Linked DNA regions of Caldivirga maquilingensis IC-167. The main gene of each other region encodes a partner of the protein of the gene in region 2 in a complex. Links are inferred from orthologs where the notes say so. Each region holds a gene or a part of one and is shown on either strand. Other genes may lie near its edges.

Region 1 (2,818 bases), 1.0 Mb from region 2 along the record:
TAAACGTTAATTTACTTAACTTATCAGCATCAGGTAATTCAGGTAGGGACTCAATATCCCCCCTCTTCTCCTCAACAGTTCTCCTGGCGCCGAGGGCCTCAGGCCACTTCTCCTCAAGTATCCTCCTCTGTTCATCCAACGTCAGTGAGTTAACGTAGTTAACCACCTCCTTAACCACCTCCACTACCTGTTTTGCATTACCTCTTAATTCAGGGTTATCGGCGAAGATTTTACTTACAACTGCCTTAACATCAGCCTTACCGTTGAACTTAACTGCATTAATTAATGCATGCTTAAGGGCTAAATCCCTAACAGCATTCTCCACTCTTAATCACCGTCCTTAACCACTTGCTGATTCCCCCTTAAAAAGGTGGGGGTTGGTTAACGCTTAATAATGCTCATTGACCCCACACATGGGTTAATTCCCTTAGATAAAATATCGTTGATTAATTCCCTGGTGGTTTCCGTTAAATTCATGTTTAATGCCTCATTTAAATCAATGAAGAGAGCCTCAGCGGCGTCGCTTGATGCCTTAAGTGAACCACCCTTAACATTAATGAGGTAATCCAATAGTATGAAGTGGTACTTAACGTTACCCTTATCATCATGCTCCACGTATTGGTAAACCCCGAGAAGCAGATTAACCACACCCCTCAGCCCAGTCTCCTCCTCAAGTTCCCTAACAGCTGCATCACCCGGGTCCTCGCCTGCATTAACCATGCCGCCGGGTATGCTTAACTTACCTTTACCTGGTTCATTAGCCCTTTTAACGAGTAGTATTTTCCCATTATTAATCACCACTGCCCCAACACCAACTAAGGGGTACTTGGGGTACTCCCTGCTCATTAATGCTTAGCTTAATCAGGGTTAATAAGCTTAAGATAGGTTAATCTAAAAGCACCCTACCTCCCTTTAACTTACCCCAGCCAACAATCCTCCACCTCCCGGTTACCTGCTTAATGACAACTAACTTAGCCCCCTCCTGGGTGCAGACACCTCTCCTGAGGTCTATTGATGCTGAGTCGCCTTTGAAGCTCCTTACAATACCCATTACTGAGGCTGACCCAATGATAACCATTACCGGTTCCCCAACCTTAAGTGATGAATCTATGCCTTTTCTGCTTATTGAATGGTACTCAATGTCAATGCTCCCGTAGACTGGGGCTAATTTACCTGGTTCCCCGACAACACTACCCACTAGGGCGTCTGCCTTGGTTAATGCTGGGTCAAGTAACGTACCAATACCCACTAATCCACCTGGCCTAGCCTCCTCAATTAACTGGTTTCCAATAGCTATGCTAACCACCTTAGTCCTAATCGGCATGTATTTATCCCCAAGTTTAAGGCCTGGCCTAATCTCAACCTCATCATTAACCCTAATCCTACCCTGCAGCAGTGTACCACCTATTACACCACCCATTAGTTTACTTGGTGGTGTACCGGGTTTGTTTACGTTAAAGCTCCTTAAAACATACATTATTGGTGGTTTACTTAAATCAATTGCCTTAGGCTTAATCACGTTATTTAATGTTGAGGCTAAGGCATCAATGTTAACCCTGTGAAGCGCCGATATCGGTATTATAGGCGCCCCCTCAGCCCAAGTACCCTTTATGAACCCCCTAATCTGCATGTAATTCTCAATGGCCTTATCCCTATTAACTAAATCAACCTTATTCTGAGCAATAACAAGGCTCTTAGTACCCATTATTGTTAACGCTATGAAATGCTCCTCAGTCTGAGGCTGCGGAGCCTGCATTGAGGCGTCAATAACCATTAACGCACCATCAACGAATGAAATCCCACTAATCATTGTTGAGAGCAAGACCTCATGACCGGGGGCGTCAAGTATTGATATTCTCCTAACGAACCTAGCCTCAGAGCCGTCTGGGCATTTACCATCCTTAATTAACCCAATGGGGACTATTGGATACTCCCCACCGCACTCATATAAGTCAACGTTAGTGTAACCCAGTTTAATCGTCATAGCCCTCTTAATCTCCTCACTATGCCTAGCAACCCACTCACTACTGAGTGCTTGAACTACCGTTGTCTTGCCATGGTCAACGTGACCAGCCGTTATCACTATTGAATCCGGGTAAGTGTATTCCTGCATTTCAATCAGCCAATGATGCTTACCTTAAAAACTTTAACCTACCTAACCCCATTCCCTACTTCTAAATCATTCACAACACTAGAATTCACTATATGAGGAGGATAATTCAACACTAGGATAAGAAAGCAACCCTGGGGAGTCATGCCTAGAGCCAAGGTACCTAGGGGGAATGCGTAAGCAATTGCAGTAATGCATATGCATTACTCTACACAGTGTCATGTTCTTCACTTAAATCACCTTAAATTAAATCACGGGGGACTGGGTTAACCTAAAGGTGCTGTGACTTATAAAAATAACGCAAGCCCAGTCTTTTTAAGGTGGGGTAATGAAGCAGGAAGCCTCACCCTCCAAGGTGAGGTAGTTTACCTTCAAGTAATGCATCAGTTATTATGAATCTCCACGAATACTCCCCAACCCTCTTAACATAACCCCTTACCTTAATGCTTCTCCTGAATAATGGGGCATCAACAACGAAGGTCTCCGCCTCACCCCCCTCAAAGGCTGGGTTGAAGCCGTATCTCTGCGCTGATTCAATAATGTACTCTATGTCCGTTTTATCTAAAACCTTACCCAGTAATCGCGGGTTGAGGCCGTATGCATCTATTGAGGTTACTATGAATCTTAGACCAGCATCATGAAGCTCCATGAGGTATTTAGCCTGGTTCTTCCTCCAAAGTGGGGAGTACGCCTTTATCTTCAATTCCT
Region 2 (2,842 bases):
TTAATGAGTCCCCATGATTCATGGGAATTAATAACCGGAAATTAGGCTGCATCCACTATTAACACTGCCATAAAGAGTTAAATACATGGTTCTAGGGGCGTTGGGATATGGCTTTATTAGTCATATCACCTGCAACAACCCTAGTCACAGTGATACTACTAGGCGCATCCCATGCAGTGGAGCCTGACCACATAGCAACCTTAAGGCTACTGAAGGATGAAAGGGAATACTTACTCTTTGGTTTATCTCACGGTATTGGCTTCATATTGATATCAATACCCCTGGTACTCATCATTGCAATGAATAAGGAATTGGAATTAATAGGAAACCTAGTGGGTATGGCATTCGCGGCGGCACTACTAATTGGTGAACTCATGAATAAGGAATTAGAGATCGGTGTTAAGGGATCCATGAGCTCTGGGATAATTCAAGGTGCATTAGCAATAACACCAACTAAGGTTCTAGTGGCAGTGATGGCGGCTGAGGTAGGATTAATCACTGGAATGGTTTATATAGTACTATTCATAGCAGTATCATCAATGTTTATATTCATCATAGGGCTAACCTTGGATAAACTGGCCCAAGTGTTGATGAAGCATGATGTTTCCAAACCCATGAACATAGCCATAGCGGTAATCGCCCTAGCAATAATGACTACGCATATTGTAAACATGGTATAAAGCCTTAAATTCCCTTTATAAATGCATTAATGGTATGATGATACATTGCAGTGCTGAAGAGTGAGTGAAACTGACCTGCGCTGATTACGAATCCTGCATCATTCCCTAATTAACCAGCTAAGCCTTAATAATAGCCCCTTGCTAACCAAGTTTACTGCTACTAGTATTATTACTGATGATTCTTAACGGCTCTTAAGGATACGACCATAATTTCAGCAGGAAGCCGTAGGCAATGCACTCCATGGGGATATGGTATGTAATGATTTCCCAGTAAAATTGACTAATAAGGTTTCTTACTCATAGTCGTAAACGAACTGTTTAAGGAATAGTAAGCTAATAATGATTGACGCAGCCTATATTAAGGAGGTATGTATGGTAAGGTAACTGATAATTAAGTGATTCCTATACACTTATAAGTGGGTACTGTGGGGTTGGGTTAATGTCGGTTGATCCAACTTACCTTAAGCTACTTGAGAGGGCTTACAAGATAGTGACACCTAAGGTTGAGAGGAGGAGGGAGATACCTAAGCTTAGTGTTGAAATTGAACCCAGGAGGACTATGATTAGGAACTTTAAGGATATAGCCGATAGGTTGAATAGGGATGTTACGCATATGGCTAGGTTCTTCATTAAGGAATTAGCTGTACCAGGTAATGTTGACTCTAATGGATCCCTAGTAATCTATGCTGAACGCACTCCAAGAACCCTTGAGGCGGTTTACGATAGGTACATTAAACTTTACGTAACATGCCCGGTCTGCGGCTCCATAGATACATACCTTGTTAAAGAGGATAGAATATACGTACTTGTCTGCACAGCCTGTGGAGCCAGGACTCCTAGAAGGGCCTAGGATTATTTATCGCTGAAGTGGATTTAATTATGGGTATTCACCGCCCTTAATGCCGTGTCCTCGAAGGTTATGGGTTTACCATGTGGGCAGGAGCTTGGCTTACCCATGTTCTCGTAAAGCTTCCTGAGGACTTCAATAGGCATTGTTGTCTCCATTTTAGACGCAAGCCTGCAAGCCTCCTCAACACTGAAGCCTAGGCTAACAAGCCAGGTTTCAATTATCCTGTGACTATTATCAACCAACTCAAGGAGCAGCTTACCGTCACTTGTTAGGCAGACTCCATCAGGGTTCTTAGTTACGAAGCCCTTTGAGGCTAAGTGGTTAATCTCCTCATAGACGCTTGAGGCTGATCTACCTAACTTCCTTGATAATGATGTTATTGATATTGGTGAACCCTCACCATTAATTGCCCTTAAATACTCAAGCTCCTTCACGGTAACCTCCCCTAGGTCAACCATGTGTTAAGCATAGTGGGGGTGTTTAAATAACTTAAGCCTTAATTAACCATGAATTAGGCCCTAATTAACTTAATCACATGCTCATACTCGCTTACATTTGGTCTAAGGCCGTAGGTTAATACCACTAAGTCACCGTGCTTTATTAAACCCTCCTTAATGTATTCGTTTAAGGTATCCACCATACCCTTATCGTAGTCTTGGTCATTAATGACCCTAGACTCAACACCCCAAAGCAACTTAAGCCTACGGAACACTGCCTCACTCGGTGTACCAGCCAGTATCTGTACCCTAGGCCTATATCTGGAAAGCCTAACCGCTGTTAAGCCGCTTTTAGTGAAGACGACTATCTTAGCACCTATGCTATCAGCTAACTCAGCTACCCCTAGGGCAAACCTCATTCTCTCATCAAAAACAGATGAATCAGCCCTAAAGCCTGGGGTTACTTGATCCTCGTAATTACTAACTATCCTCCTAAGCCACTCAACAGCCTCAACTGGGTAATTACCCATTGTTGTTTCATCGGTTAGAAGAAGTGAATCAACACCCTGAAGCACACTAGTCATGATGTCAACAACCTCCGCCCTGGTGGGTACCGGGTTATTAACCATGGATTCAAGGAGCTGCGTAGCCACCATTACCGGTTTACCGCAGGAGTGGGCTGCTGTAATTATCTTCTCCTGAATCTTAGGAACCTCCTCTAGGTTAAACACCATGCCTAAGTCACCCCTAGCCACCATGACGTAATCCGCATTGCAGGCTATATCCTTTATACTCCTTATGGCACTGGCTGTCTCAACCTTAACAATAATCATTGGTGAATAATTAAGGCTCCTTAAATACTCCCTAGTGCTCTC

The links. Proteins that work in one complex are often made in the same cells at the same time.
Region 1: the proteins of CMAQ_RS02960 (region 2) and CMAQ_RS07880 are in contact, whole or in part, in a crystal structure (PDB 2QMU), measured with the Saccharolobus solfataricus proteins. The link is inferred for Caldivirga maquilingensis IC-167 from one-to-one orthologs. Residues at the interface, in WP_231918336.1 of Saccharolobus solfataricus: Met1, Leu2, Arg4, Leu5, Tyr6, Lys8, Leu9, Pro10, Ile106, Lys108, Lys109, Glu110, Lys111; in WP_009988771.1 of Saccharolobus solfataricus: Trp33, Pro65, Glu66, Gln148, Val151, Asp152, Val154, Ser155, Lys156, Ala159, Leu160, Tyr163, Arg164, Lys167, Ile180, Ile181, Pro182, Val183, Ser184, Leu186, His187, Ile189, Asn190, Asp192, Ser193.

Annotation. Positions count from the first base shown.
Region 1 is NC_009954.1:1,613,363-1,616,180, reverse strand. What follows is about bases 1-2,778. They hold CMAQ_RS07880 (translation initiation factor IF-2 subunit gamma), read right to left. Parts: upstream 2,114-2,778; coding sequence 887-2,113; downstream 1-886. Other genes in these bases: CMAQ_RS07875 (diphthine--ammonia ligase), read right to left, coding at 2,454-2,778; CMAQ_RS07885 (NUDIX hydrolase), read right to left, coding at 382-846; CMAQ_RS07890 (glutamate--tRNA ligase), read right to left, coding at 1-325. Also shown: more of CMAQ_RS07875, read right to left, coding at 2,779-2,818. UniProt on the Methanocaldococcus jannaschii protein: eIF-2 functions in the early steps of protein synthesis by forming a ternary complex with GTP and initiator tRNA.
Region 2 is NC_009954.1:611,057-613,898, reverse strand. The notes cover bases 23-2,824. They hold CMAQ_RS02960 (translation initiation factor IF-2 subunit beta), read left to right. Parts: upstream 23-1,119; coding sequence 1,120-1,530; downstream 1,531-2,824. Other genes in these bases: pyk (pyruvate kinase), read right to left, coding at 2,042-2,824; CMAQ_RS02955 (metal-dependent transcriptional regulator), read right to left, coding at 1,554-1,988; CMAQ_RS02965 (hypothetical protein), read left to right, coding at 108-680. Also shown: more of pyk, read right to left, coding at 2,825-2,842. UniProt on the Methanocaldococcus jannaschii protein: eIF-2 functions in the early steps of protein synthesis by forming a ternary complex with GTP and initiator tRNA.